Regions from separate parts of the Pseudaminobacter sp. Soil_N_29 genome, predicted to be linked through region 1. Evidence: predicted binding sites of a transcription regulator. Region 1 holds the regulator's gene; each other region holds the start of a gene.
The links. Region 1 encodes LexA, which represses DNA repair genes until DNA is damaged. Its sites were predicted from a motif close to TGTTCNNNNTGTGTTCNG; they were not measured.
Positions count from the first base shown of each region.

Region 2: AC3A4H_RS18890 (DNA recombination protein RmuC) is a predicted target of LexA. The motif match lies at 4,049-4,066, and genes of this name have one in related genera.
Region 3: AC3A4H_RS10510 (ATP-dependent helicase) is a predicted target of LexA. The motif match lies at 7,019-7,036, and genes of this name have one in related genera.

Region 1 is NZ_JBDGLC010000002.1:60,486-70,681, reverse strand. It holds gene AC3A4H_RS06355 (ComEC/Rec2 family competence protein) at 1-2,373, shown strand, start outside; gene lexA (transcriptional repressor LexA) at 2,409-3,128, opposite strand; gene AC3A4H_RS06345 (molybdopterin molybdotransferase MoeA) at 3,418-4,623, opposite strand; gene moaC (cyclic pyranopterin monophosphate synthase MoaC) at 4,626-5,114, opposite strand; gene trpC (indole-3-glycerol phosphate synthase TrpC) at 5,123-5,941, opposite strand; gene trpD (anthranilate phosphoribosyltransferase) at 5,945-6,955, opposite strand; gene AC3A4H_RS06325 (SurA N-terminal domain-containing protein) at 6,958-8,844, opposite strand; gene tpiA (triose-phosphate isomerase) at 8,996-9,760, shown strand; gene secG (preprotein translocase subunit SecG) at 9,908-10,196, shown strand, end outside.
Region 2 is NZ_JBDGLC010000008.1:247,334-257,529, reverse strand. It holds gene AC3A4H_RS18925 (transporter) at 1-468, shown strand, start outside; gene truA (tRNA pseudouridine(38-40) synthase TruA) at 453-1,205, opposite strand; gene AC3A4H_RS18915 (GNAT family N-acetyltransferase) at 1,209-1,709, opposite strand; gene fmt (methionyl-tRNA formyltransferase) at 1,706-2,641, opposite strand; gene AC3A4H_RS18905 (PIN domain-containing protein) at 2,690-3,115, opposite strand; gene AC3A4H_RS18900 (plasmid stabilization protein) at 3,112-3,399, opposite strand; gene def (peptide deformylase) at 3,467-3,997, opposite strand; gene AC3A4H_RS18890 (DNA recombination protein RmuC) at 4,099-5,343, shown strand; gene AC3A4H_RS18885 (DUF6481 family protein) at 5,770-6,195, opposite strand; gene AC3A4H_RS18880 (LLM class flavin-dependent oxidoreductase) at 6,414-7,469, shown strand; gene AC3A4H_RS18875 (AI-2E family transporter) at 7,566-8,711, shown strand; gene AC3A4H_RS18870 (LLM class flavin-dependent oxidoreductase) at 8,779-9,780, shown strand; gene AC3A4H_RS18865 (lytic murein transglycosylase) at 9,810-10,196, opposite strand, start outside.
Region 3 is NZ_JBDGLC010000003.1:399,369-409,564, forward strand. It holds gene AC3A4H_RS10480 (aminopeptidase P family protein) at 1-1,064, opposite strand, end outside; gene AC3A4H_RS10485 (50S ribosomal protein L11 methyltransferase) at 1,190-2,062, opposite strand; gene AC3A4H_RS10490 (SCO family protein) at 2,113-2,691, opposite strand; gene AC3A4H_RS10495 (CreA family protein) at 2,893-3,378, shown strand; gene AC3A4H_RS10500 (DapH/DapD/GlmU-related protein) at 3,435-4,070, shown strand; gene AC3A4H_RS10505 (hypothetical protein) at 4,161-4,442, shown strand; gene AC3A4H_RS10510 (ATP-dependent helicase) at 4,468-6,978, opposite strand; gene AC3A4H_RS10515 (hypothetical protein) at 7,096-7,533, opposite strand; gene AC3A4H_RS10520 (hypothetical protein) at 7,545-7,838, opposite strand; gene AC3A4H_RS10525 (dienelactone hydrolase family protein) at 8,073-8,951, shown strand; gene AC3A4H_RS10530 (hypothetical protein) at 9,120-9,323, opposite strand; gene AC3A4H_RS10535 (thioesterase family protein) at 9,605-10,090, opposite strand; gene AC3A4H_RS10540 (FAD-binding oxidoreductase) at 10,178-10,196, shown strand, end outside.

The DNA of each region.
Region 1 (10,196 bases):
GGCACGCCGTTTCTATTCATGCCCGTCCTGCTTGGCGCGGGCGCCATCATCTATTTCCGGCTCCCTTCCGAACCGGACTTCCAACCGCTCCTCGGCGGGGTTGCGCTTACGGTCGCCCTTGCGGCGCTGGTGCCGGCGCGGCGTCAGGCTGTGCGGCTTGTGCTCATTGCCGTTCTGGTCTGCCTTTCGGGCATGGCGCTGGCGAAGCTGGAGACCTGGCGGGCCGGAACCGCCATGCTGGGCGGTGAAATCTCCACGCGCCTCACTGCGCGGGTCGCGGCGATAGAGCAAATGGCCAATGGCCGTGCGCGGCTGACAATGGATGTTCTGGCCACTGCGCGGCCCACGCTGCGCTACGCGCCGCAGCGCGTGCGGCTGACCGCCCGCCGCGTCCCGCCCGGCACCATCGTCGGCTCGCAGATCGAAGGTGCGGTCACGCTGATGCCGCCTTCCGGGCCGGTCCGGCCGGACAGCTACGACTTTTCCTTTACCAGCTATTTCGACGGCATCGGCGCCAGCGGCTTTTTCCTGCGCGGTCCCGATCTGGTCGAAGGCGCGCCGCAGCCGTTGTTGCGGACCAGGCTTTCCAACAGCCTGGAAAATGTCCGCAACGCCATCGCCGCGCGCATTCGCGGCCACATAGGCGGCCCTGAGGGCGAAATCGCCGCCGCCCTGGTGGTGGGCATTCGCGCCGGCATTCCGGAAGACATCAACGAGGCGATGCGCCGGACCGGCATCTACCACATCATCTCGATTTCAGGCCTGCACATGGCGCTGGTGGCCGGCACCGTGATGAGCGCGCTGCGAGTGGCTTTCGCGGCTTTTCCCGGCTTCGCCTCGAGGCGGCCGGTCAAGAAATACGCGGCCGGAGCAGCGCTCGCCGCAATTGCCGGCTATGTGTTCCTGTCCGGTGGCGACGTGGCGGCGCAGCGCAGCTTCCTTATGCTGGCGGTGATGCTCACAGCCCTGCTTTTTGACCGCGGCGCGCTCACCACGCGCAATCTCGCCATCTCGGCGCTCGTCATCATGGCCGTATCACCGCATGAGGTGGTGGGCCCAAGCTTCCAGATGTCGTTTGCGGCAACCGCGGCGCTGGTGAGCGCCTATGCGATATGGGCTGAACGCCGGAATGTGAAGAAGCGGGCGCCGCCGGCCCAGCCCAGATCGCTCATTGGGCGCGGAATTGCCAAGGCCTTCGGCGCCGTGGGCGCGCTTGCCATCACATCCGTTGTGGCGGGCGTCGCGACGACTGCTTTCGGCGTCTATCACTTCCAGCGTGTCTCGCCGCTTAGCCTGCTTGCCAATCTGGCCGTGATGCCCAGCGTTTCTATACTCGTCATGCCGTTCGCCGTCGCCGGCTCGCTGGCAATGCCGATCGGGCTGGACGCGCCGTTTTTCTACGTGATGGGGAAGGGCCTGTCGCTTATGATCGCAGTGTCGATCTGGATATCAGAGCGCTCCCCGATCGACGCGGTCGGGCTCATCTCGGCGCAGTCGCTGGTGCTGCTGACAGTCGCGCTGGTGTTTGCCTGCATGGCCTCGACCTGGCTGCGGCTGCTCGCGGTGCCGGCTGCACTTGCCGGCGCGCTGACGCTCACCGATGTTCGCACGCCCGACGTTTTCGTTTCCGAAGACGGACGGCTCGTGGCCGTGCCGCTTGGCGGTGGAAAACTCGCCGTCAACAGGACAAGGCCGAACGCTTTTACCGTTGAAAACTGGAAACGGGCAGTACGTAGCGAGGAACTCGTTGGCCCAGTCGACACCACTTCGAAGAGAAGCGCCGGCAAGGGAAGGTCGCGCACTGCGCAGAAGCTGAGCAGCCAGGCTGCAGTTACGGATCGCGAAATTTCAGGCGCGGAAGTCGAAGGCGAGGGCATTGCGCCGCCGAAAATCCGAACGCAGCCGCCGGCGCTACCAAAAGCCGAAACGGGGCAAGATGAAGCGCCAAGCTCGGGCTTCGACTGCCACGACAGCCTCTGCGTTGCCGTGCATCCCTCCGGCGCGATTGTAGTTCACGCGGCAAACCCGGCAATCGCGCGTCCCGCCTGCGAATATGCCGCCGTGATTGTCGTCGACGACGCCACCGCCAAAAACATCTGTCGGCGTGAGGGGGCGCTGGTCCTCACCAAGCGCGATCTGGCGAAACTCGGCAGTGCCGTCGTCTATCTTGGTAGCGGCGAGGTGGGCAGCGAAAGCGCGGAAGTCCACTACGCGGTGGGCGAGCCCTATCGGCCGTGGCATGCCCATCGCCAGTTTTCGCGCGAGGCGCGAGGTTTGGCGCCCTACGTCAAAAAGTCGGAGACCCAGTCAGCCGAAGCGCGTGGGTCATCCCAGGACGCACAAATACAACGACCGCGCGCCTCCGAAGACTGAGTTGAGCTCCTTGCTCACCCGACACTCCGCCCGGTTCAATAGCGCCGAATCAGCCCAACCAGCCTGCCCTGCACCTTCACCCGGTCGGGCCCGAAAATGCGCGTCTCATAAGCCGGGTTCGCAGCCTCGAGCGCGATCGAGGCCCCCTTGCGACGGAAGCGCTTCAAGGTCGCTTCCTCGTCGTCCACCAGTGCCACCACGATCTCGCCGGGATTGGCCGTATTGGCGTTGCGGATGATGACCGTATCGCCATCGAAAATGCCGGCCTCGATCATGGAGTCGCCCTTGACCTCGAGCGCATAGTGCTCGCCACCGGAAATCATCTCTGGCGGCACCGTGATGGAATGGGTCTTGTGCTGGATTGCGTCGATGGGCACGCCGGCGGCAATGCGGCCCATAACCGGGATCGAGATCGCCGTCCCGGATTCGTCGTTGCTGGCCAGAGGCGCGCGAGCCGGCTCCGGGGCGGCGCGGCGGCCGAGGCTACCTTCAATCACACTGGGCGAGAACCTGGTGCGAGGCGTGAGGCCGGGGGCAATGGAATCGGGCAGGCGCAGCACTTCAAGCGCGCGCGCCCGGTTGGGCAGCCGGCGAATAAAGCCGCGCTCTTCCAGTGCGGTGATCAGCCGGTGGATGCCGGATTTGGAAGCAAGGTCCAGCGCGTCCTTCATTTCGTCAAAGGAAGGCGGTATGCCGGATTCCTTCAGCCGCTCGTGAATGAAGAGAAGCAACTCGTGTTGTTTGCGCGTCAGCATGGCCAGCCCCCCCGGGGAGAATCGACCCCCAAAACAAAACCAGAACAAACACTATCTGTTCCAGTTGTGTTCTGCAACTGTTTAAATTTCCATGAAGACGCGCAAATCGGTTGCCGGCTGAGATATTGGCGTGCTCCGCTCCACCTTTGCCACCTTGCTGCAGCAAAGCGGCGCAAGAGGTTGGTTCCGCGCAATTTCCGCCTTTTGCGCACCAAGCCTCAATCGCGCCGCGACCGGCTTCCGGAGGGCGGCATCCATTGCGGTGTAGACCGTGGGAAGCCGCGCGCAGTCAGCGTAGCTTCAGAATCGTGCAAGGGGCGCCGGCCGGCGCTGCCGGGGCGAAGGGATCGCGAATGATCAGCGCATTGGCTTCCGCGAATGTCCTCAGCATGGACGAATCCTGCACTTCGAAGGGCGTCGCCACCGGGCCGTCATGCCCTTCTCGCAACACCGCCCGCACAAAGTCCTGCCGGCGGCCGTTCGCCGCCATCGGCTTGCCGAGAACGGCCTGGCGCAGATCGGGCTCGTAGGAACGGCCGGCAAGTCGCGACAGAAGCGGCTTCAGGAACAGATGCGAGCACACAAGGCTGGCGACGGGATTGCCGGGCAGCCCCAGGAAGCGCGTGCGGCCGCGGCGGCCGAACATCAGCGGCTTGCCGGGGCGCATGGCAATCTTCCAGAAGTCCAGCACCATGCCCTCGCTCGCCAGCGCCTCATGGGTAAGGTCGTGGTCGCCCACGGAAGCCCCGCCAAGCATGACCACCACATCGGCGCCGTGGTCCAGCGCCTGCCTGATGCGCGCGGCGATTGCCGGGCGGCTGTCGGGGACGATGCCCAGATCGAGCACCCGCGCGCCCACGGAAGTGGCGATTGCCGCCACGCCGAAGGCGTTGGATGCCACGATCTGGTCGGGCCCAAGCTCGCTGCCAGGCGGCAGCAGTTCGTCGCCGGTGGCGATGATGGCGAGCAGTGGCCGTTTCACGACGTCGAGGCGAGGGTGGTTTGCCGACGCCACCAGCGAAAGCGCGCCGGCATCCAGCTCGCGGCCCTTTTCCAGGAGCAGGTCGCCGGTGACGAAATCCAGTCCCTTGCGGCGGATGTGCCGCCCTGCGGCTACGGTTTCCAGAACTTCGACCGTGTCCTGGCCCAGCTTACGCGCGTTTTCCTGGATCACGATGGTGTCGGCGCCCTCCGGCACCGGCGCACCGGTGAAGATGCGCACCGCCTGGTCGGGTCCGATCGGGCCGTTGAATCGCCGGCCAGCCGGGGCCTCGCCGATGATCTGGAGCGTGACGGGCACTGTCTCCACGTCCTGGGCGCGCACCGCGTAGCCGTCCATGGCCGCCGCATCGAAAGGAGGCTGCGTTCTCAGCGCGCGCACGTCTTCGGCAAGTATGCGGCCCGCAGCCTCCGCCAGCGGCACGGCTTCGGGCTCGCAGGCAACCGCCCCTTGCAGAAGCCGCTCGAGCGCGTCCTTCACCGGCAGCAGCGACATCGTCAGCTATCCGCCCGGTAGTCGCCGGATTTTCCGCCGGATTTCTCCAAAAGCCTGATGCCGGAAATCACCATGCCGCGGTCCACCGCCTTGGCCATGTCGTAGATGGTCAGGCAGGCCACCGAGGCGGCGGTCAACGCTTCCATTTCGACGCCCGTCTTGCCGGTCACCCGAGCCAGCGCGGTCACGCGCAGGCCGGGCAGCGCTTCGTCGGGCTCGATGTCCACCGAAACCTTGGTCAGCAGCAGCGGATGGCATAGCGGAATCAGTTCATGCGTGCGTTTGGCGGCCATTATGCCGGCCAGCCGCGCGGTGCCCAGTACGTCGCCCTTCTTGGCATCGCCGGCGCGGATCATGCGCAATGTCTCGGGCAGCATGGTCACGATGCCTTCGGCAACCGCCGTGCGTTCGGTTTCCGCCTTGGCGCCGACATCGACCATGTGCGCCTGGCCATCGGCGCCGAGATGGGTAAGGGCAGGCTTGCTCGTCATAGCCTAGACTAACCGTTCACGGCGCGGGCTGCTTCGGCGCCCGTCAGCAGCCGCCGGGTGGCCTCGGCCACGTCGGCCTGCCGCATCAGGCTTTCGCCCACCAGGAAGGTGCCGATGCCGCAACGCTCCAGGCGCCGGCAGTCGTCATGGGTGAAGATGCCGCTTTCGCCGACAAGCAGCTTGTTGCCCGGAACAAGCTTCGAAAGCCTTTCGGAGGTCTCGAGGCTGACCTCGAAGGTGCGCAGGTTGCGGTTGTTGATGCCGATCAGCGGCGAGGCGAGTTTCAGCGCGCGCTCGGCCTCGGCCTCGTCATGAACTTCCAACAGCACGTCCATGCCCAGATGGTGTGCGGTGTCCTCGAGCGCCTTGGCTTCGTCGTCGTTCAGGCTGGCCATGATGACGAGTATGGCATCGGCGCCCCAGGCGCGCGCTTCGTAAACCTGATAGGGCTCGAACATGAAGTCCTTGCGCAGAGCCGGCAGGTTGCAGGCGGCGCGCGCTTCGGTCAAAAATTCAGGCGCCCCCTGGAAGGAGGGCGTGTCGGTCAGCACCGACAGGCACGCCGCCCCGCCCGCTTCATAGGCGCGGGCAAGCGCCGGCGGATCGAAATCCGGACGGATCAGCCCCTTGGAAGGGCTGGCCTTCTTGATCTCGGCAATCAGCGCGAACTCGCCGCTGGCGCGCTTGGCCTTCAACGCGGCCAGAAAGCCGCGCGGCGGCTCGGCATCGCGCATGCGCGCCTTCAGTTCCACCAGCGGCAGGCGTGCCTTCGCAGCGGCGATCTCCTCGCGCTTGTAGGCCTCGATCTTCGCAAGAATGTCCGACATCGCTTATCCGTTGGAAACTTTCACCAGCGCCTCGAGAACGCCCAGCGCGCGGCCGTTGTCGATCGCAGCGGCGGCGGTGGCCACGCCTTCCTTCAGGCTTGCCGCCCTGCCGGCAACGACCAGGCCGGCGCCGGCATTCATCAGCACCGTCTCGCGATAGGCGCCGTTCACGCCCGAAAGAACGCCGCGCAACGCATTGGCGTTGAAGGCCGCATCGCCGCCGCGCAGTTCTTCCTTGGTGTGGCGGCTCAAGCCCACCTGCTCGGGGCTCAGCACGAAGCTGCGCAGTTCCCCGCCAACCACTTCCGTCACATCCGTTTCGCCAGTGGTGGTGATCTCGTCATAGCCGTCGCCATGCACGACCCAGACGTGGTCCGCGCCAAGGGTCTTCAGCGTCTCGGCCACGGGCACCACCCACTGAGGCGAGAACACGCCCACCATCTGGCGCGTCACGCCGGCCGGATTGGAGAGGGGGCCGATGATGTTGAAGATAGTACGCGTGCCGAGCTCTACCCGCGTCGGGCCGACATGGCGCATCGCCGGGTGGTGCGCCGGCGCGAACATGAAGCCGACGCCGGCCTCGCGCACGCATTCGCCGATCTGCTCCGGCGTCAGGTCGATCTTGACCCCCAGCGCCATCAGCACGTCGGCCGCACCGGTCTGCGAGGAAAGGCCGCGATTGCCATGCTTGGCCACCGGCACGCCGGCGCCCGCAATCACGAAGGCCGAGGCGGTCGAAATGTTGACGCTGTGCGACCCGTCGCCGCCGGTGCCCACGATGTCGACGGCGCCGGCAGGTGCGTCCACGCGCAGCATCTTCTCGCGCATCGTCGCTACCGCGCCGGAGATTTCGTCCACGGTTTCGCCGCGAACTCTCAGCGCCATCAGGAAGCCGCCGATCTGGCCCGGCGTAGCGTCGCCGGACATGATGATGTCGAACGCCTCCTTCGCCTCCTCGAAGGAGAGGGGGGCGCCCGTGGCGATCTTGGCGAGATGTGGTTTCAGCGTGCTCATCGTCAGAAGGCCAGTGCCTGAGTGATCGCGTTCTGGTTGATCTGCACTGGGTACTGCGTCTGCAGCTTGGCCACCAGTTCGTCCAGCAGGTCGTCGGCAATGCCCCTTGCAACGACCTTCCGGTCTTCTTCCGGAACCGAATGGGCATCGGCACCGGCCGGCTCCACCACATCCGTCACCTTGAACAGGATCTGTGCATCCCCCGTGGGCGAAGCGAACAGGCCCACGCCATTCTGCCCGACGCTGAACACGACGCCGACGCCCGCGCGTCCGAAGTCGCCATCATCGGCTTCGCGCTTCAGGCCGCGCTTGGTCTGCTTCTCCTGCGACAGCTCGGAAGCCAGCGTCTCCATGGGGGTGCCGTCCTTGAGGCGCTTGCGCAGTTCCTCTCCCTTTTCGGCCAGACGCTTCTCTGTCTCGATCTTGGTCCAGTCGGCCACGACCTTCTCGCGCACTTCGTCCAGCGTGCGGTCGCGGGCGGGGGTCACGTCTTCCAGTTCATAGAACACGTAGCCGGCCGAGCCGATGTTCAGGGGCGGGTTGTCGGCGCCGACATCGGCCTGGAACACGGCCTGCAGCAGTTCACGCGGCTGCGGCAGGGAATCCACCGCCGTGCCGTCCGGGCGCTGGCCGGCGCGGTCGATGTCGACGGTCACCAGCTTCAGATGCGTTTTGTTCGCCGCTTCCGCCATGGAATCGCCGGCAGCGCGCGCGTCCTCGAAGTTGTCGTGCACTTCCAGCAGCAGCCGGTTGGCATCGACCAGGGCAAGGTGCTTGCGGATCTCGCCCGCCACCTCGTCGAGCGGCTTCACCACCTCGGGCTTGATTTCCGTCACGCGCAGCAGCACCGGGCCGAACTGGCCCTGCACCACGGGGCTCACCTCGTTGGCAGCCAGCGAGAAGGCAGCTTCGGCAACAGCCTTGTCCGGGATCCTGTCCTTCGGCAGCGTGCCGAGCAGCACGTCGGTTTCCGTCTTGCCTTCCGCCGCCATGATCTTCTCGAAGGTGGCTCCGCCCTTGATCGAATCGAGCGCCGCGTTGGCCGCCTCGGGCGACTTGAAGACGATCTGCTCGATCGTGCGCGTCTCCGGCGTGGTGTAGTGCGCCTTGTTCTTCTCGTAATCCTCGCGAACCTGCTCGTCGGAGATCGACTTCTCGTCGGCAATGTCGGCCGGCTCGAGCTTCACGTAGGAAAACTTGCGGAATTCAGGAGCCGCATAGTTCTTCTTGTTGTCCTCGAACCACGCCTTGAGCACCTCGTCGGAGGGCGCGGCGACTGGCTCGACCAGCGACTTGGGCAGGACCACATAGTCCACGGTGCGATCTTCACCGCGATAAAGCGCAACCGCGCGCAGGAACGTATCGGGCGCCCGGAGCCCGTCGGAAACCGCCTCGATGATCTGCTGGCGGACGGCAACCTGCGAGCGATTGGCGAAATAGTCGTCGGGCCGCATCCCGATCTGGCGCAGCACATAGTCGAACTGCTGGCGGTTGAAGCGGCCATCCGGGCCCTGGAAGGCGGGGTCCTCGGCGGTCAGCGCGGCGAGGCGATCCTTGGAAAGGCCAAGCCCCATCTTGCGGGCCTGTTCGTCGAGCAGGGCACCGGCCACAAGCTGCGCCAGCACCTGGTTCTCCAGGCCGAACGCCTTCATCTGCTCGCGCGTCAGGCGCTGGCCGAATTGCTGCGACATCAGGTTGGCCTGACGGTCATAGGCCAGGCGGAACTCGTTGATCGAAACCGACGTGCCGCCGGCGGTCAGCACCTTGTTGCCGCCGTGGCCCTCCATCATCTTGCCGGTGATGCCCCAGATGGCGAAGCTCAGGACCAACATGAGAAGCAGCAGCTTCGCAACCCAGGTTCCAGCGGCATTTCGCAAGCTATTGAGCATCTATCACTTCCGGTCTTGGCGCATACGGGCGCGGTTTCGCGTCTGAATGAACGGCAATAGCGCCGTTCAGGGCCAGTGTCGATTGCTTTGTGGCCTGATTTTGGTACTGAGGGCGGGGGTCACCGGTCACAGATACAGGATAAAGAGCATAATGACGCCAGGAATTCGCCCGCTGGTCGCCGGCAACTGGAAGATGAACGGAACGAGCGCCTCGCTGGGCGAGTTGCGCGCCATTGCCGAAGGCCTGGGGCAGGGGCTGGACGCCTTTGCCGACGCACTGGTCTGCGTGCCGGCAACGCTCATCTCTCGCGCCGCCGAGGTGGTGGCGGGCACGCCCGTGGGCGTAGGCGGCGAGGACTGTCATCCCAAGGAAAGCGGCGCTCATACGGGCGACATCTCGGCCGAGATGCTGAAGGACGCCGGCGCCACTCATGTCATAGTGGGCCACTCCGAGCGCCGTACCGATCACGGCGAGAGCGATGCGCTGGTTCATGCCAAGGCGGAAGCGGCCTGGCGCGCGGGGCTCGTGGCCATCATCTGCATCGGCGAGACCAAGGACGAGCGCGAAAGCGGCGCGACGCTGGACATTCTGTCGCGCCAGATCGAGGGTTCGGTGCCTGGCGCCGCAACTGCCGCCAACGCGATCATCGCCTATGAACCCGTCTGGGCGATCGGCACCGGCCTCACGCCTACCGTCGCCGACGTTGCCGAGGCGCACGCCCACATCCGCTCACGGCTGACGGCGCGTCTGGGTGCGGCGGCTGGCTCGGTGCGCATCCTCTATGGCGGCTCCGTCAAGCCCTCAAACGCAGTCGAACTGCTGGCGGTCGGCAATGTCGATGGCGCGCTGGTCGGCGGCGCCAGCCTCAAGGCAGTCGACTTCCTCGGCATCGCCGAAGCATATCGCTCGCTCTGACACCGAGCGTCAGAACACTTTGCAATGCCGGTTTCGCATCCCATATTCGCTCTCGGACTTGGAAATGCCGCGAAACCGTTGTATTGAGCCGCCTCCAATGCCGCGGACGCGACCGCGCCCGTAAATCCGCCAGCTTCAGGTGAAGTCATGCAAACCATTATCATCGTCATTCATCTGATGATCGTTCTCGCGCTCGTCGGCGTCGTGCTTCTGCAGCGTTCCGAAGGCGGCGGGCTCGGCATCGGCGGCGGCTCCGGCTTCATGACCGCCCGCGGTGCCGCCAACGCGCTCACCCGCGCCACGGCCATCCTGGCAGCTGGCTTCTTCGCCACCTCGCTGATCCTTTCGATCCTCGCACGCTACGGCGAGCGTCCGATCGACATTCTGGACCGCGTGCCGGTTACGCAGGGCGGCACTTCCGGCGGCGGCGTGCTCA
Region 2 (10,196 bases), on a different contig from region 1:
ATCGCGCTGCCGCCGCTGATCGTGGGCTGGGTGGGCACCGCCAAGGAACTCGGCGCCGATCCGGCCGCGCCGGTGGGGCCCTTCTCCTATCTGCTGCGGCTTGCGGTGGTGGACCTCGGCACCTGGATACTGCCGCTGGTGGCGCTCGCCTTCGCCGCGCCGCTGGCCGGTATCCGCGACCGCTTCGTGCAATATGTCGTGGCGCTGAACTGGGGCACGGCAATCCTGTCCTGGCTGCTGCTGCCTGCCGCCCTGCTGCGGCTCGTCCTGCCGGCCAATTCGGGGTTCTTCACGGCGGTGTCGCTGGCGCTGTTCAGCCTGTCCATGGTGCTCACCTGGCGTCTCACCAATGTCGTCATCGCCAAGGGCACCGCCTTCGGCAGCGCGGTCTTTGCCGGCATGCTGGCGGCCTCGATCACCGTTCTGGTAGTGCTGCAGTCCGTTTTCGGAATCTACGCTTCCGGATAGTCGACCCCAGTCAGGTAAAGCCCTTGCGGCGGCGCCACCGTGCCGCAGGCTGCCCTGTCCTTCGCCTCAAGCGCGTCCTTCACGTCCTGCGCCGTCCAGGCTCCCTCGCCCACCCGCTTGATGGTGCCCACCATGGAGCGCACCTGGTTGTGCAGGAATGAGCGCGCTGCGGCATGGATTTCGATGAGGTCGCCATTGCGCACCACGTCAAAGCGGTCGAGCGTGCGTATGGGGCTGGCCGCCTGGCACTGCTGCGAGCGGAAGGTGGTGAAGTCGTGCCGCCCCACCAGCACCTGCGCCGCCGCCTGCATGGCCTCGGCGTCCAGCGGCTTCTGCACCAGCCAGACGCGGTGTGCCTCCAATGCGGCCGGCGCGCGGCGGTTGAGGATGCGGTAGAGATATTGCCGGCCGGTGGCGGAAAAGCGCGCGTCGAAATCGTCCGGCACCATGCGCGCAGCCAATATGGCCACCGCCTCGCCGGCCATCTGCAAATGCGCGTTCACCGCATCGCGAACCGTGTCGTCGCGCCAGTTCTTGTCGAGGTCGACATGGCCGACCTGCCCGGTTGCATGCACGCCGGCATCGGTGCGGCCGGCGCCGCGCAGCGTCACCTCCTGGCCGGAAAAGCCCTTGATGGCCTGTTCGATGGCGCCCTGCACCGTGGCAGGCCCGTCCTGGCGCTGCCAGCCGGCATAGGCGGTTCCGTCATATTCGATGTCGAGGCGATAGCGCGGCACTGCTCACCAACCGGCAAAGGCGCGGGGATGGGCCAGCTGGCCGCTGGTCGGGGCCTCGCCCCAGTAAAGTGCCTGCATGGCATCGCCCTGATAGTCGCTCGTGAATTTTTCGGCGCCCGCGCGGGCATAGCCGAAGCGGCCGTAATAGGCCGGATCGCCCACCACGATGGAGAGCTTCTCGCCGCGCTCCTGCAAGATCTCGTGCCCGCGCCTCACCAGCGCGCTGCCCACGCCTTGCCCCTGATAGTCGGGGTCCACACCCAGCGGAGCCAGCGAAACCGCATCGAAGGGAGTGCCGTCGGGATCGACCAGCAGACGCGAGAACAGCACATGACCGACGATGTGGCCGTCCTTCTCGGCAACCAGTTCCAGAAGCTGCTCGCCGTCGGCCACGATGCGCTCGACAAGATCCGCCTCATGCTTGCGCCCGAAGGCGCGCTCCTCGACGCCGAAAATCGCCTTCCGGTCCTCAGGCGTCGCCTGCCTTACGGTTACCGTGCTCATGAGAGCTTTCCTCCCTTGCCGAGCTTGGCCCCGCGCAAAAATTCTTCCGCCGAGATGATTTTACCGCCGGCGCGCTGCACTTCCAGCAGCCGCACGGCACCTTCGCCGCAGGCAACAGTGAGAGATTCGTCCAGTAGCTCGCCCGGCGCGCCACTCCCATCGCCAAGCGTGGTTCGCAGCACCTTCAGCCGCTCGGTCTTGCCGCCGATCGTCACCTCGCACCAGGCACCCGGAAAAGGCGAGAGACCGCGTATGTGGTTGTGCACTTCCGATCCCGGCCGCGCCCAATCTATGCGCGTTTCGGCCTTGTCGATCTTCTTGGCATAGACCACACCGTCCTCGGGCTGAGCAGTCAGCGGCAGGTCCCCCTGCTCCAGCTTCGCCAGCGCCTCGACCATCAGGCCAGCGCCCTGCTCCATCAGCCGGTCGTGCAACTCGCCGGCCGTCATATCCGGGCCGATCTCAACCTTTGCCGCGAGCGCCACCGGGCCGGTGTCGAGCCCGGCATCCATCTTCATCACCATCATGCCGGTCTCGCCATCTCCGGCCATGATGGCGCGCTGGATGGGGGCGGCCCCCCGCCAGCGCGGCAGCAGCGAGGCGTGGCCATTGTAGCAGCCGAGCCGCGTGCCCTCAAGGATGGCCTTCGGCAGCAGCAGCCCATAGGCCACCACCACGGCGACATCGGCGCCAAGTGCGCGAAACGCCTCCTGCTCGGCCTCGCCCTTCAGCGACAGCGGCGTGCGCACCTCGACGCCCAGCCTTTCGGCCTCGCGCTGCACCGGCGACGGCGTCAGCTCCAGTCCGCGCCGGCCTGCCGGGCGCGGCGGCTGGGTGTAGACGCAGACCACCTCATGCCCGGCCGCAGCGATGGCGGCCAGCGTCGGCACGGAAAAATCCGGCGTACCCATGAAGATGACGCGAAGCGGCATTCTACTCCCGATCCGGCTGTTGTTCGTAGGCGCGGATAGCCGCGCCGGTCATTCACCCGCTTCAAACGGGTTTACGAGCTTCAGGTCAAGCCCGTCGAAGTCGCGTGTATTTCGCGTGGCCAAGGTGGCGTCGTGAGCAAGGCAGATGGCGGCGATCATGGCGTCAGGGAGACTGACCGGCCGACCGTTCCTCTCCCTCATAGCCCTCAGCTTGCCTGCAAGGGAAGGCGCGACGCCATCAAACTCAAGGAGTCGATTGCGGAACTGGTCGAGGACAAGCTGGTCTAGAACGCGAATATAGCGGTCAGATCCAGTCCGGATCCGGTATTTTTCGGCACCATAAGTTTGTTCCATCACCACAGGTCCGCAAAGATAAAGTTCCAGCAGGCTTTGGTTTTGAAACCAGTTGAGTACGGCCGGAGAAGGTGAAGGTTTGCTAGCTTCCGAAACGACATTCGTATCCAGCACGATCATTCGAAATCCTCGATTGGCCGGCCGAAGTCCCGCTTCCGTTCAGATTCGAGTTCTTCCATGATCTTGGAATATTCATCATCGATCGCACCTTCGGCGACAAACACCGCCCGCAACGCATCCCATGCTGATTGTTCAGCGGCAGGTTTGACGTCTTCCTTTGCAACCATGCCCTTGTGAAGCAGTTCGATCGCCTTGGCGGACAAGCTCTTCCCGTCCTGCTTGGCCGCGCGAGCGATTTCGCGTTTCAGCGGTTCTGGAATTCCACGGATCAGCATGTCGCCCATAACCGCCTCCGCCTGATATCAGCGATATCATAGCGGGCGAAGACGCGATTTTCAACGATCCGGGGTGTTACCCCACCATGCGGCTCGGCGGGCGGTCCTTGGCCAGCTTCTTGAACTTGCGCATCACCATGTCTCGCTTCAGCTTGGAGATGTGGTCGATGAACAGCACGCCGTTCAGGTGGTCGATCTCGTGCTGAAGGCAGGTGGCCAAGAGCCCCTCGGCCACGATCTCCTGCTGCTTGCCCTCGCGATTAAGGAAACTCGCCCGCACCGTGGCCGGCCGCTCGACCTCGGCATAATAGTCCGGGATCGACAGGCAGCCTTCCTCGTAGAGCGAGCGCTCGTCCGAGCCGTGCAGGATCTCGGGGTTGACGACGACCATCGGCGCCGGCGGCTCGCCTTCCTTGGCCAGGTCGATCACCAGCATGCGCAGCGGAATGCCGATCTGGATCGCCGCTAGGCCGATGCCGGGGGCCTCGTACATGGTTTCCAGCATGTCGTCGGCCAGCTTGCGCAGCTCTTCGTCCACGCGCTCTACGGGCTTGGAAACCTGGCGCAGGACAGGATCGGGAAGGATGATCAGCGGCTTTATCGTCATGCGCCTCACCTAAGACCTCGCACAAAAAGCGTCAACTGCCAGTCCTACAAATGTTCTTGTTTTGATCTTTTCTCGGCTTGCGAATCGCGTATCCTGCGCCGATGAGCGATCTGCCCGCCCTTCTTTCGCAGCCGGCCCTTCAGCTTGGCGCCAGCGCATTCACGCTTGGCCAGGCCTTGGGCCTGGGCGGCGTCTTCATGGCCGCCCTGCTTTCCATGCTGGCGCTCGCGTTGTGGCGCTCTTCCCGCTCGCGGGCGCTCGCAGCCGCCGAGGCCGAGGCGCGCATGGGCGCCATCCTGCGGGCGCAGGCCGAGATGCAGGGCCGCATGGGCGCCATGGCCGAACTGTTCGGCGCACGGCAGGCCGAGCTCACCCAGTCGCTCAGCCAGCGGCTGGACGCCATGACCGGCCGCCTCGGTCAGACCATGACCGAGCAGACGAAATCCACCCATGAGAGCCTGGCGAAGCTGCAGGAGCGCCTCGCCGTCATCGACACGGCGCAGAACAACATCCAGTCGCTCGCCGGCCAGGTGGTGCAATTGCAGGCAATCCTGTCCAACAAGCAGACGCGCGGCGCCTTCGGCCAGTCGCGCATGGAGGCGATCGTCGCCGACGGGCTGCCCCACGGCGGCTACCAGTTCCAGGCCACGCTTTCCAATGGCAGCCGGCCCGATTGCGTGGTCAAGATGCCCAATGGCTCGCCGGCGCTGGTCATCGACGCCAAGTTCCCGCTGGAGGCCTGGAACGCCATCCGCGCCGCCGAAGGCCCTGACGCGCAAAAGCTCGCCGCCCAGGCCTTCCGCCGCGATGTCGAGGTCCACATTCGCGACATATCCGAAAAATACCTGATCGCCGGCGAGACCCAGGACACGGCCTTCATGTTCGTGCCCTCCGAATCCGTGTTCAGCGAGATCCACGAGAATTTCGAGGCGCTGGTCCACCGGGCGCACAAGGCGCGCGTGGTCATCGTTTCGCCCTCGCTGCTGATGCTGTCGATCCAGGTCATCCAGGCAATCCTGAAGGATGCGCGCATGCGCGAGCAGGCGCACCTGATCCAGGGCGAGGTGATCCGGCTGATGGAGGACGTGTCGCGGCTGGACGAGCGGGTGCGCAGGCTGCAGGGTCATTTCGGCCAGACCGCCAAGGACATCGACGACATTCTCATCTCCACCGGCAAGATCACCCGGCGCGGCGCGAAAATCGAAACTCTGGAACTCGGCGACGACGCCGCCGGCGGCGGCGATCAGGCATCCGTGCCCTCGCGCAAGGAGGCTGCCGGACCTCGCATGGCCGATTCCCGGACCGGGCAATTACGGCTGATGGTGATGGACGGCGAAGAGGGATAGAGCCACCTCCTCCCGAGGCTGAGACCTTAGGGGCGCCCTACCTGCCCATCGGCGCGCCTTCCGGCGCTATCCTGCGCCGCTGGTCCTCCCACGAGCGCCGCGTCTCTGCGTCAAGAAGGGAGCCGGCGCACGGGCGCGTCGCGGCGTTGCAATTATCCTTGCCCTCAAGGCAATCCGTTGCTTCACTGTGCTATTCGGAGGAGCAGGCCATGGCCAAGGGTCAATTGCGCAGCAACAAGGAACCCCGGAAACCCAAGAAGGACGCCAAGAGGCGGGGCGTTGCGCCGGCAGCGCCACAGTCGGTCCAGCCGGTCCATGCGCTCAAACTGAAGGACAAGAAATAGCGCACGACAAGGAACCCCGCGGCGTGGCGCCTTAGGGTTCCTGGTCGAAACGGAAATGCTGGCCGGCAGCCGGCCTTGCGCGTTACGGCCGCGGCGGCGGCGGCATGCGCCCGCTGCGGGCCTTGCGGGCCGCATAGCGCGCGTCGCGCTTTGCCTTGCGCTCGGCTTCGTCCGAGAGCACTCGAGCGATGCGCTCGTTCTCCTCGGCTTCCTTTGCCTTGGCCTCGGCAGCAGCAGCCTCTTCGGCTATCCTGCGCGCCTCGGCTGCGGCAGCCTCGCGTGCAGCCTTCTCGGCGGCTTCGCGGGCAAGCTTTTCCTGCCTGATGCGGGCCTTCTCGGCCTCGCGTATCGCGCGGGCTTCAAGGATGGCCTGGCGCTCGGCCCTGCGGGCCAGCACTTCCGGATCATCGTCCGCCGGTCTTGCCTTGAACCTTTCGAGGAGAGCCTTCTTTGCTTCGTTTGCGGCGTTGCGCCGCTCGTTGAAGTCCTTTTCCCTATAGATTGCCAATTTTCGCCTTTACGTCTCTTATCATTACGAGCCGTTTACATACGCAGCAGAGCCGAGAGTTCAAGCGCCAATTCTGCATTTCGGCCATGCAGCGCGCAGTTGTTGCCCTCGCGGAACGCTTTGTCGCGGCAAATTCGGCCGCCACGGTTCTCTTCCGGGCATCTGGTGCCGGGACCCGCGCATATCTACCTCTACTGATAAACGCTTCGGGAAAAGCCATGCAAATCGGCCTCTACACTTTCGCGGATGTCAGCCCGGTGCCGGGCCCCGGCGCCGTCACGCCCTATCAGCGCCTGCGCGACCTGATGGAGGAGATCGAGCTTGCCGATCAGGTCGGGCTGGACGTGTTCGGGCTTGGCGAACACCACCGGCCCGACTACGCGGCCTCTGCCCCCGCCGTTGCCCTGGCGGCCGCGGCCGAGCGCACCAGCCGCATAAGGCTCACCAGCGCCGTCACGGTGCTCTCCTCCGACGATCCGGTGCGCGTCTTTCAGCAGTTCGCCACGCTCGACCTCATCTCCGGTGGGCGCGCGGAAATCATGGCGGGGCGTGGCTCCTTCATCGAATCCTTACCGCTGTTCGGCTACCGGCTCGAAGATTATGACGAGCTTTTCGCCGAAAAGCTCGAACTGCTCCTGAAGCTGCGCGAGAGCGAGCGCGTCACCTGGTCGGGCGAGTTGCGCCCCTCGATCCACGACCGCGGCGTCTATCCGCGCCCCTATCAGCAACAACTGCCGATCTGGATCGCAGTGGGCGGCACGCCGACCTCGGTCGCCCGCGCCGGCGCGCTCGGCCTGCCGCTGGCGCTCGCCATCATCGGCGGCGAACCGGCCCGCTTCGCGCCGCTGTTCGACCTCTACCGGCAGGCAGCCGCCCGCGCGGGCCGCGATCCCGCCGGGCTCGCCACCAGCCTCAACGTGCACGGCTTCGTCGGCGAAACCGCCGAACAGGCGGCCGACGACTTCTACGGCCCCCAGGCCGAGGTCATGAACCGCATTGGCCGCGAGCGCGGCTGGGGCCCCACCAGCCGGGCCCACTTCGATCAGGCACGGGGGCCCCGGGGCGCGCTGTTCGTGGGCGATCCCGAGCAGGTGGCCGAGAAGATGATCGCCACCCACAAGCTGTTCAGGAACGACCGCTTCCTGCTGCAGATGGCGATCGGCACGCTGTCTCATGCCAAGGTCATGAAGGCCATAGAACTGTTCGGCACCAGGGTCGCGCCGCTGGTGCGCCGCGAGGTCGCCGCCGGCCAGCATACGCGGGCGGCCGGCTGACCGGGAACCAAGTCCCGCCAGGCGCATTGTGCAGCCCACAGGGACTTTTCGCCCGCCGCCTGCCGCGGCGGCCCGCGGTCCGTGGGGGATTCGGAAATGAAGCACGAATTGTCCGAGGCCGGCCCGACGGAATCCGAACGAACCGCATCCGACGTCAGGCACATACGCTCTCTGCTGATCGGCATCTTCGCAATGATGGCAACCTCGGCGCTCTACTTCGGGCGCGATTTCTTCATGCCGGTCATCCTTGCCTGCCTTCTGGCGCTGATCCTGACCCCCATAGTCCGATTTCTGCGCAAGCGCGGAATCCCCGAGCCGGTTTCGGCGACCATCCTGGTCCTCATCACGGTCGGCATCATCGGCATCGGCGGCTATCTGCTCAGCGGCCCCGTCACCAAGCTGATCGACGACGCCCCGGCGATCGGCGTCCAGCTTCACCAGCGGCTTGCCAAGCTGCGCCAGCCCTTCGAAAAGATGATGAACATCTCCCATCAGGTCGAGCGGGCTGCGGAAACCCCGCAGGAACCGGGCGTGCAGCGGGTGGTGATCGCCCAGCCCGGCATCATCTCCCAGGCCGCCAGCAACATCCTCTCGGCCAGCGCGGCGCCGGCAATCACCTTCGTACTGTCGCTGTTCCTGCTCGCCTCGGGCACGCTGTTCTACCAGAAGATCGTGCAGTCCTTTGCCCGGCTCAGCGAAAAGAAGCGCGCGCTGCGCATTGTCTACGACATCGAGCGGGAAATCTCGCACTACCTGCTGACGATCACGATCATCAATATCGGGCTGGGCGTCGTCATCGGTTTCGGCCTGTGGGCCGTCGGCATGCCCACCCCCTTCGTCTGGGGCGCGACGGCAGCGTTGCTCAACTTCCTGCCCTATATCGGCGCGGCGATGAACATCCTGCTGGTGGCGGTGATTGCCATCGTATCGTTCGACAGTCTGTACTACGCCTTGCTCGCGCCCGTGGTGGTGATCGTATGCGACGTTGTCGAGGGCCAGTTCGTCACCCCGCTCATCGTCGGGCGGCGGCTGGAAATCAATGCGGTCTCGATCTTCGTCGCCGTCGCTTTCTGGTCATGGCTGTGGGGCTTCGTCGGCGCGTTGATCGCGGTGCCGCTCCTGGTGGTCATCAAGGTCTTCTGCGACCATTTCGAAAGCCTGCGCCACGTCGGCAATTTCCTCGCCGCCGAGCAGACCGCCGAAAACGGCGAGGAAGAAGAGGCGGCGCCGAAGTCGGCCTGAGACTGCCTTTGCCAAGCCGGCCTCCAGTTCCTATATCCGGGCATCGTGCTGTCCCGGGGAAACTGAAATGACGCCGCTTTCCGTTCTCGACCTGTCGCCGATCATTGAGGGCGGCACCGCCTCCCAATCGTTGGCCAACACGCTCGATCTTGCCCGCCACGCCGAACGCCTCAGCTACAGGCGCTACTGGCTGGCCGAGCACCACAACATGCCCGGCATCGCCAGCGCCGCCACCTCGGTGGTCATCGCCCATGTCGCGGCCGGCACCAGCACCATCCGCGTCGGCGCCGGCGGCATCATGCTGCCCAACCACGCGCCGCTTGTGATCGCCGAGCAGTTCGGCACGCTGGCGGCCCTCCACCCCGGCCGCATCGACCTCGGCCTCGGCCGCGCTCCCGGAACCGACATGCTGACCGCCCGCGCGCTCCGCCGCAATCTCGAGGCCGGCGCCGACAGTTTCCCGCAGGACGTGGTCGAGCTCATCAACTACTTCGCCCCAGCCGAACCCGACCAGCGCCTGCGCGCCGTGCCGGGCGAAGGCCAGGAGGTCGAGGTGTGGGTGCTGGGCTCCAGCCTCTATGGCGCGCAGCTTGCCGCGATACTGGGCCTGCCCTATGCCTTCGCTTCTCATTTCGCGCCGGCCGAACTGGAAAACGCCATCGCCATCTACCGCTCGCGCTTCCAGCCTTCGGAGCGCCTCGACAAGCCCTATGTGATGCTCGGCATGGGCGTCTTCGCCGCCGAGACCGACGCCGAAGCCAGGCTGCTCTTCAGTTCGCAGCAGCAGGCCTTCGTCAATCTGCGCACCGGCCGCGCAGGCCCGCTGCCGCCACCGGTCGAGAACTACGACGCCGATCTCGATCCGGCAGCGCGCGCCATGCTGGCCCAGGCGCTATCCTGCTCCGTCGTCGGCTCGCCCGAAACCGTGCGCCGAGGCCTCGAAGCTTTCATCGAGCGCACCGGCGCCGACGAGCTGATGGTCACGTCGCAGATATTCGACCACGCGGCTCGCCTGCGTTCCTACGAAATCCTCGCCGACGTGCACCGGCAATTGTCGCAGGCGGCTTGAGGGGCAACGCGGCAAGGCGAAATCCGCCCCTACCGCATCGCCTCGACCAGCCCCTTGTCAGGGAAGCAGGTGGCGGCGCGGCCGTTTTTCGCCTGCCAGTCGCCGATCGAGCGGCGTGTCTTGAAGCCCGGCAGGCCGTCGGCGCCGCCGACGTCGTAACCGGCTTGTTCCAGCCCGCGCTGCATGTCGGCAATGTCGGAACGGAACAGCTGGTCCACTTCGCCCCACGCGCCGGCGAAGGGCTTGTCGCCATGGGCGATGCGGTCGGCGCCGTGGCCGATGAACAGGGCGTAGAGGTCGCTCTGGTTGTACTCCTTGAGCACATAAAAGTTCGGCGTGACGATGAAGGCCGGCCCGTTGCGCCCGGCCGGCATCAACAGGAAGCCCTGCTGCCCCATCTCGCTCGCAGGAAACGG
Region 3 (10,196 bases), on a different contig from region 1:
GTGACCGCCTTGATCTCGTCCAGCGTGCCCGGCTTCTGCGCATCGAGCCAGCACAACAGCTTCGCTACCGCCGCACCATCGCGCCGGTGCGCGGCGCGCGCGCCCTGGATTTCGGCCTGGTTCTTGGTGGCGCGGGGCAGGCGGGCCGGGTCGGGCTCCAGAACGACCGTGCCGCCGTTCTCTTCGACCAGGGCACGCAGCTTGTCGGCCGCAAGCACCGGATCGAGCGCTATCTTGGCGCCGGAGCGGGCAAGCTCGATCACTTCGGCCTCGAGCGCATCCGGGGCGCGCAGTTCAGCGAGCTGGGTGAGATAGGCCTCGACCTTGCGAGACAGCTTGCGGCTGTCAAGGAACAGGCGATGCTTGCCGTCTGCGGCCAGAATGGCGAAGCCGAGCGCCAGCGGCGTGTGGGGCACGTCGGCGCCGCGAATGTTGAATGTCCAGGCGATCGATGACGGGTCCGTCAGGACGCAATGGGTGGCGCCTTCCCTGGCGATTGCGGCTGCGAGCCGGGCGAGCTTGTCCTTCGCCAGTTCGCCGGCAAAGGCGATGGGATGGATTTCGACCTCCGCCAGTGGCTCGGCGGGTTGATCGGCCCAGATCTCGTCGATGGGGTTGTCGGCCAGCGGTACAAGGGTCGCGCCGGTCTTGGCGGCCGCCTTTTTCAACGCGCTCACTTCGCTGATCGTGTGCAGCCAGGGATCGAAGCCGATCTCGGCACCCTTGCCGATATTTTCGCGAATCCAGGCAGGCGGCGGGTTCTCGATCAGGCTTTCGATGGTGAATATGCCGAGGTCGACCTGCTCGCGCACCTGGAGCTGATAACGGCCGTCGACAAAGATGAAGGCGCGGTCTGCAAGAATGATTGCGACGCCGGCGGAGCCGCTGAAGCCGGTCAGCCAGCGCAGGCGTTCCGAACCGGGGGCGACATATTCGCCCTGATGCTGGTCGGCGCGCGGGACGATGAAGCCATCGAGCTCGCGCGCGGCCAGCCATTCGCGCAATTTGGCCACGCGGGCTGCGGCGGTGGACGGGTCGCTGGCCGAATCGAAGGTCTGGAACATGGGCGAGGTGCCTTCCTGCTGCAGGTGTCTAGCGTGGCGTCAAACTAGAGCATCGTGCCCGAAAGTGGAATCCGGTTTCAGGCATTATCCGATGCCCCGGGCCGGCCCACCCATGTCCGGCTCGATCAGCGCTTGAGGTGGAGCGTCACCCAGCCCTCGCGCAACAAGGTGCGGATGTGGCGAAAACCCTGGTTTGTATAGGCGGCGAGCACGGCGTCACCCTGCCTTTCCAGAATGCCCGAAAGGATGATGGAACCACCCGGGGCGACGTGCTGCACCATTGGAGGGGCAAGCTCGATAAGCGGGCCTGCCAGAATATTGGCTATGACAAGATCGAAGGGGCCGCGCGCCGCAAAGACGGGATGGTCGAAACCGGTCGCGGTTTCGGTCTCGACATAGCCCGACGCGCCGTTGAGCCGCACATTGTCGGCTGCAACCTCGGTGGCCACAGGGTCGATATCGGTCGCCAGCACCGGAATCTGCGCGAGCTTTGCTACGGCGATAGCCAGCACGGCGCTGCCGGTGCCGAGGTCGAGTGCATTGCGCGGCTTTTCCTCCCGGACGACCTGTTCCAGCATTTCGAGGCAGCCCGAGGTCGTGCCGTGATGGCCGGTGCCGAAGGCAAGGCCGGCCTCGATCTCGATGGCCATCTCGCCTTCGCGAGGCTCGTCGCGGTCATGCGAACCATGCACCACGAAGCCGCCCGCCCGCACCGGCTTCAGGCCTTCCAGCGACTTCGCCACCCAATCGACATCTGGTAGCGTCTCGCGCTCGATTTGCCTGTCCAGAGAGAGCGAGGCGAGCACTTCGCGAATGCGCTGTTGGGTCTCGTCAACGTCGCCGTCGGTGTAGAGCGACACTTCGTGGATGTCGCGATCCTCGTCTATTTCCATGACAGCGATGGGAAAGCCCTCGTCCTCGAATTCGGTTTCCAGGGCGGCGAAGATGCGGTCTGCATCGCTGCGCCCGGCCGTGAGGTAAAGGCGTGTCTGGCTCATGGTGCTCACAATCATAAAGAGGGCGATTTGTGCCCGCGCTTGTGGACGTTTCAGCCCTTGCCCGCAAGGCGTTTCAGCTTTGCCACGGCCGTATCCCCGCTTTCGCCGTAGGCGATGGTGCCGAAGAAGTCGCCCTTGCCATCCAGCAGCAGCACCGAAGCGGTGTGGTCCATGGTGTAGTCGCCGCCGTCCAGCGGCACCTTGCGCGAATAGATATGGAACGACTTGGCCATGGCGGCCACCTTGTCGGGGTCGCCGGTGATGCCGGTGATGCGATCCGACACGTTGCTGACATAGGCGTTCATCATCTCGGGAGTGTCGCGTTCGGGGTCGACCGTGACGAAATATGCCCTGATGTCCTTGCCTTCGTCGCCGAGCTGCTTGAGCCAGCCGTCCAGTTCGAACAGCGTCGTCGGGCAGACTTCGGGGCAATGGGTGAAGCCGAAGAACACCGCCGAGGGGTGGCCGCGGAAAGCCGCTTCGGTGATCGGCTGGCCCTTCTGGTCGACAAGGGTGAATGCAGCCCCATAGGCCTGGCCGCCATTGCGGGCCTGGTACCAGTCGAAGGTCAGCCAGCCCACGCCAGCGGCCATGAGAACCAGGATACCGACCAGAATGGAGCGCATCATGACTAGCTGTTTCCCTCGTCCAGCGTTCGGAAGTCGCGCAGCTCTGCGAGCTTGCGCCATGCCTGACAAGATAGTGGCGGAAACGCGCCCGCAAAAGGGGCCATGATGCCGCTGGCGAGCGCGCCTGGGCGGGCCAGAGCTTGCAAGCGCGACCGGGCACACCCAATTGTTGCGAACGGTCTGATTTATCAGGAGGTCTCCATGCGTGCAGCGGCAATCGGTGCGGCGGCTCTTTTGCTTGGTGCGGCAGCACCGGCGCTTGCCGAGGAAGTCGGCAGGGTCGGGGTCGACTGGCTCGGCAACGATATCATTGTGCAGGCGGTGCAAGACCCCAAGATCGAGGGCGTGACCTGCCACTTCTCCTATTTCGATCGCGGCATCGTGGACCGGCTGCAAAAGGGCAACTGGTTCGAGAACCCTTCCGACTCGGCCATCTCCTGTCATCAGACCGGGCCTATCACCATCGGCAAGATCGACCTGAGCTCGAAGGGTGAGGAGGTCTTCAAACAGGGCATCAGCCTGATCTGGAAGAAGCAGGTGGTGAACCGCATCTACGACAAGAAGAACGACACGCTGATTTATCTTTCGCATTCGCGGCAGGTGCAGAACGGCTCGGCCAAGATGGCCGTCACCACAGTGCCGCTCTACGGCCAGAACGTGACCTGGACCGACGGCAAGCCGAAATAGGCGCGGGGCCGCGCCGGCGGCTTGCCGGGCGCCGCGCGGCGGCGTAAAGCCGGGCCATGGACCCCGCACTTCGCTTCAAGGATGCCGAGCCGCGCATCCACCCCACGGCCGAGCTGAAATCCTGCCGCCTCGGTCGCTATGCGGCTATCGGCGAGCGCGTCATCCTGCGCGAGGTGACGGTGGGCGATTTCTCCTATTTCGAGCGCCACGCCGAGGCGATCTACACCACCATCGGCAAGTTCTGCTCCATCGCCGCCAACACCCGCATCAACGCGCTGGAGCACCCGGTCGAGCGCATCACCACGCACAAGGTGAGCTACCGGCCCAACGAGTATTTTCGCTATCTCGGCGTCGACCAGGATTTTCGCGCTCGCCGCCAGGCCAAGGCGGTGACCATCGGCCATGATGTGTGGGTCGGCCATGGCGCGGTCATCCTGCCCGGCGTTTCGATCGGCAACGGCGCGGTGATCGGCGCCAATGCGGTGGTGACGCGCGACGTCGGCGCCTACGAGATCGTGGCCGGCGTGCCGGCGCGCAGCAAGCGGCTGCGTTTTGTGCCCGAGACCATCGCCCGCATCGAGGCGCTGGCCTGGTGGGACTGGCCGCTGGACCGGCTGGCCGATGCGATCCCCGACATGCAGGCCATGACCATCGAGACGTTTCTGGACCGCTGGGAAGGCCGCCCGCTCTAAGTCGCGATACGGGTGCGAGGGCGTAAAGTCCCCGCGTGGGTTGACGCCTCGGGCGTGCAAGGCGCATTTTGCCAGACGGAAGGAAACGTGATGGCAGACTGGCTGGAAATACTGCGCAATCAGGCGGAAACCTGCTCCGAGATGGACAAGGAAGTGCCAAAGATGCTGGCCGATCCCGACATCGCCGCCGACCAGGTCAGGGCGCTGTTCGAGGCGCTGGAAGAGCAGGTGCAGTTCGTCGAACAACTGGTGCGGGCGCTCGAGTTCAACGACTACGACCCGGATGTGGTCAAGGCCGCCGAGGAACTCGAGGAGCGCTATGCCGATCTGGCTGCCGGAGCGGCGGAAAGGCTGAAGCAGATCCTGGGCTGATGCCGCTGCGCTACGAGGGCCAGTCTCACACCGCCGTTACAAAACTATCCAGCACGCGCTTCTGGCCCGCCTTGTCGAAGTCGATGGTCAGCTTGTTGCCGTCGATGGCCGCGACGTTGCCGTTGCCGAATTTCTGGTGGAACACGCGGTCGCCGACCTTGAAGGGCGAGGGGGCGTCGGCAACCGACTTGGCAACGAGTTCGCCCTCGATGGTGCGACCCTTCACCGAGCCGCGGCCGGCGCCATAGCCGGAATCAGTCTCGCCATAGCCGATGCGCTCGACATGGTGGCCGGAGCGCGAGCCCCAGTTGCGGTCGGTCGCCTCGTTGCGGTTTGCCTGCGCGCGCTGCCACCCGGGTGTGGCATAGGTGTTGGAGAAGGATTTCTGGTCCGAGCCGATACTGTCGAAGCGCGAGGCGCCATAGGGATTCTGCCGGCCGCCATAGCCACTGCCATAGCCGCCATAGCTGTCCCCAGCCTCGGCCACCTCCACATGCGCTTCCGGCAGCTCGTCGAGGAAGCGCGACGGAATGGTGGACTGCCACAGGCCGTGGATGCGCCGGTTGGAGACGAACCAGATGTGCAGGTTCCGCTTGGCCCGGGTGAGGCCGACATAGGCCAGCCGGCGCTCTTCCTCCAGCCCCGAACGGCCGCCCTCATCCAGCGAGCGCTGGTGCGGGAACAGGCCTTCCTCCCAGCCGGGCAGGAACACCGTCTCGAACTCCAGGCCCTTGGCCGAGTGCAGCGTCATGATGGTGACAGCGTCGAGCTCCTCATTCTGCTCGCTATCCATTACCAGCGCTACATGCTCCAGGAACGAGCGCAGCGACTCATACTCCTCCATGGAGCGGATGAGCTCCTTGAGGTTTTCGAGCCGGCCCGGCGCCTCGGCCGAGCGGTCGTTCTTCCACATGTCGGTGTAGCCGCTCTCCTCGAGGATGATCTCGGCAAGCTCGGTGTGCGGCGTGTTGTCGAGCGCCTTCTGCCAGCGCTCGAAATTGGCGGCGACCTCGCGCAAGGCCGCACGCGGCTTGGGCTTCAGCTCGTCGCTTTCGGCAAGATTGCCCGCCGCTTCCAGCATGGGGATGCGCAGGGCGCGCGCCGTGTCGTGGATCTGGCGGATGGCGGCTTCGCCAAGCCCGCGCTTGGGCACGTTGACGATGCGCTCGAAGGCGAGGTCGTCGGCCGGTTGCGCGACGACGCGGAAATAGGCCATGGCGTCGCGGATTTCCTGCCGCTCGTAGAAGCGCGGGCCGCCGACAACGCGGTAGTTGAGGCCGAGCGTGACGAAACGGTCTTCGAACTCGCGCATCTGGAAGGAGGCACGCACGAGGATGGCCATGTCGTTCAGCGCATGGCCCTTGCGCTGGAGCTGCTCGATCTCCTCGCCGATGGCGCGGGCTTCCTCTTCCGAATCCCATGCGGCGTGGACGTTGACCTTGGAGTCGTCGGGGTCGGCGACGTCGGTGAACAGCGTCTTGCCCAGCCGGCCCTCATTGTTGGCGATGAGGTGCGAGGCAGCACCCAGTATATGGGCGGTGGAGCGGTAGTTGCGCTCCAGCCGGATGACGACAGCGCCCGGAAAATCCTTGTCGAAGCGCAGGATGTTGTCGACCTCCGCGCCGCGCCAGCCATAGATCGACTGGTCGTCGTCGCCCACGCAGCAGACATTCTTTTTACCCGGGGCGCCGGTTTCCTGCGCTAGCAGGCGCAGCCACATATATTGCGCGGTGTTGGTGTCCTGGTACTCGTCGACGAGGATGTATTTGAACCGGCGGTGATATTCCTTCAGCACGTCGGGATGCGCGCGGAAGATGCGGATCGGGTGGCAGAGCAGGTCGCCGAAGTCGCAGGCGTTCAGCGTCTGCAACCGCTCCTGATAGGCCTTGTAGAGCTCGCGCCCCTTGCCGTTGGCGAAGGCGCGGGCGTCGCCCTCGGGAATTTCGGCAGGACCGAGGCCCTTGTTCTTCCACGCATCGATCATCATGGCGAACTGGCGCGGCGGCCAGCGCTTGTCGTCCAGCCCCTCGGCCTGGATGAGCTGCTTGATGAGGCGGATGACGTCGTCGGTGTCTAGGATGGTGAAGTCGGAGCGCAGGCCGGCAAGCTCGGCATGGCGGCGCAGCATCTTCACGCCGATGGAGTGGAAGGTGCCGAGCCAGGGCATGCCCTCGATCGCTTCGCCGACCAGCAGGCCGATGCGCTGCTTCATCTCGCGCGCCGCCTTGTTGGTGAAGGTCACGGCCAGGATCTGCGAAGGGAAGGCGCGGCCGGTGGCGAGGATATGCGCGATCCGGGTGGTGAGCACGCGCGTCTTGCCGGTGCCGGCACCGGCGAGCACCAGCACGGGGCCTTCGGTGGTTTCGACCGCCAGCCGCTGTTCGGCGTTGAGGCCGTTCAGATAATCGGGCGCGGAGGCCTGGCGCGCGGCCATGGCGCGCGCGGCAATGCCGCCGGGCGCAGGCGCGCCGGCAGGGCGCGGGGCGGGCGCACCGGGCTCATCGAAGAAGGGGATGTCGTCGGGAAAATCTGACATTTCCACCGAATGTAGTGATTCGGGGCCGAAAGGCCAGCGATGTTGCCGTTTTGTGCCCATGGTTGACGCGGAAGGCCGGGGCCGGCACTTCCGCGTGCAAGCGAGGAGGGGGCGGGATCAGAGCCCGATCTGGCTCTTCAGCCCGGGAATGGAGTCGACGATCTGCTTGATCGTATCCGGACCGGCGGCTTGTTCGGCCTTCTGGAACAGGGTTTGTCCGGCTTGCTTGATCTGGTCGGCGTCGAGCCCGCTGGCGCGAAGCTGCGCGATGCCGTTCACCAGAGCGCCGGCCTTTTCGCCCAGAAGCCCGCCAATCGCCGAGGTGATGGAACCCAGAAGCCCGCCGCTTTCGCCGCCGGACTGGGCGGCGGCCATGACGTCGTAGCTATGCGCCAGGTCTTCCGCGCCGGGGACGGCGGCGAAGAGCCCTGCGACGCGCTCTTCGCCCGCCTCGTGCTCGAACATCGACAATATGGTGCCAACGGCCATTTCCGCCCTGGCCTGGTCGAGGCCGCTTTGGTTCGAAACCGCGACTATGATTTCCTGTGCGTTCATGGTTTGCGGCCTCACTGGCTGGTATTCAGCCGAATGTTGCAGTTCTTCCAGTATTTCTTCCAGGTTTCGTTGCCCGATATCTTGCCGGATGCCTTGTCGGCCTTCCACTCGGCCTTGCATTCGTGCACGCGTTGCCGGAAGCCCATCTTGCGCGGCTGATGCTGCTGGCCGCTCGGGCTCGTTGTTGCTGCCACCGGGACTATCTGGGCGGCGGTAGCGTTGGCGGCGAAGCCGTAGGTGGGAAATGCCAGGAATGCTGCGCCGATTGCCAAGGCGCTTGCTGACAGCAAGGTCCTGAAGGTCATCGCACTTCTCCTTCGTTGACGTTGTCGCCTGTTCCGGCACGATCAGGCTGTGCCGACAGCGGCATCTGCGGGAAACACGCGCTGGTTCGCCAGATGGCGAGCCCGCAATAGAAGCCTTGTCCCTGAGATGTGGCGATGCCGCCGGGCTGACACCGATTGACGAAAATTTGATGAGGCTGGACCATGCCCGTCGCTCGCATATTTGCTCGATGGAACGGGAGGCAGGAGGAAGCGATGAACAGACCGGCCATTACGCAGGCAATGATCGACGCCTATGACGAATACACGCATCTGACGCTCGACCGGCGCGGCTTCATGGAGAAGCTGACGAAGCTGGCAGGCTCAGGCGCGGCAGCCGCCGCGATCGCGCCGCTGCTGGCTGCAAATGCTGCACAGGCGGCGATCGTTGCGGAGGACGATGCGCGGGTGAAGGGCCAGGACATCACCTATCCGGGCTCCAAGGGCGAAATGAAGGGTTATCTGGTGCGCCCGGCTGCCGCGGGCGGCAATCTCGGCACGGTCATCGTCATCCACGAGAACCGGGGCCTGAACCCGCACATACGCGACGTGGCGCGGCGCATCGCGCTGGAAGGTTTTATCGCGCTGGCGCCCGACTTCCTTTCGCCGCTTGGCGGCACGCCGTCGGACGAGGACAAGGCGCGCGAAATGTTTGCCCGGCTCGCGCCCGACCAGACCGTCGCGGACGGGCTGGCCACCGTGGCCTATCTGAAGCAGATCGACGGCGGCAACGGCAAGGTTGGTGCCGTGGGCTTCTGCTGGGGCGGCGGCGTGGTCAACGATCTGGCGGTGAACGCGCCGGACCTCGACGCGGCGGTGGCCTATTACGGCCGCCAGCCCAAAACCGAGGACGTGGCGAACATCCATGCGCCGCTGCTGCTTCACTATGCCGGCATGGACGAGCGCATCAACGCCGGCATCGAGCCCTACAGGCAAGCGCTGGAGGCGCAGGGAAAGAAGTTCACGATCTACGTCTATGAGGGCGCCCAGCATGCCTTCAACAACGACACCTCCGAAGCGCGCTACAACAAGGCGGCGGCCGATCTCGCATGGGGGCGCACGATTGCCTTCCTCAAGGAAAAGCTTGCGGAGTGAGGCGCAAGCCTCTCAACCTTCGTTAACGCCAGCACGCCTGCTTGGTTAACGCGAAGTGGGCGAGCGCGGCCTGATTCTCTCGGGCGGGGCTCGCTTCAAAAACAGATTTTTCGGGAGGGGGAGGTGCTGCGGAGGCGCTTACGCCTTGCAGGCGGCGCAAGCACAGAGTCAGTTTACCTTGCGGCGACGCTGGTTTCTGGCAGATGTAATGATGGCGCGGGCATAGATCATCTTCATCGGGATAGGAAGCTGAAGACGTTCAATGCGATAGAGCTCGTTGTTTATTGTCTTCAACGCACGCCAGAAATCATAGTCACTTATTGAGTGGTCGGATGCAAGGCGGCTGGAGAGCTGCGCCACGTCAATCTTCATGCAAATTCTCCGAACGTTGCCGCCCGCCACCGTTCCGGTCGTTGAGTCGAATCGTCGGGATTGTGCCCGCCACGCGGGTGGGATCAATCCGCCCCTTGGCTCAAACTGTGCAAAAACCCTTAAGGTTAATGTGTCCCTCTCCGTTAAAATTTTAACGATTGGCGCGATTTCCCGCGCTTGTTCAGCGCAAATGCGCCGTCGCGGCAGGCATCGCGTGATGCCCGCCGTCGGCCATTCCGCGGGGTGAGCGGCGCGGTGTCGCAGGAAGGTGGCTTAGGCGTTCAGCCGTTCTTGCGCTTGATGGCGATGGAGCGGCCGGCGCGCTCTGGCATCGGCAAGGCGGCGTGAGCGGCACCCATGGCGTCGACCTTGGCCTGGATGTCTGCGGGGAAGGGGGCGACCTTCGGGCCCGACATGTCAATATGCAGCGACAGCGTTTCCGAGGTGGCGGCCAGCCAGCCGTCGACATGGCGGATTTCCTGATAGGCGCGCAGGCGCTTCTCGTCATGGTCGATGAGCTGGAAGCTGACCGTGACCTTGTCGCCCAGATGCAGTTCGCGCACGTAGCAGATGTGCACTTCCGCCGTGTAGATCGTGAGCTTGCGGTCGCGGGCATAGTCCGCCCCCATGCCTAGCAGCTCCAGCGCCCCGTCGGAGCCGCGGTCGAAGATCACGTTGTAATAGGCCATGTTGAGATGGCCGTTGTAGTCGATCCAGTCTTTCTCGATCTCCATCTCCTGGGAGACGAACGGGGCCTGGATAGTCATTGACAGCTTCCTCATTTGGCGGTTGTTGAATGCAACACACTTAGACTCTTCTCGCCGGCCGCTCATGGTCCAATAGCGGAGGAAAGCATGGCTCTTAGCGACGTGG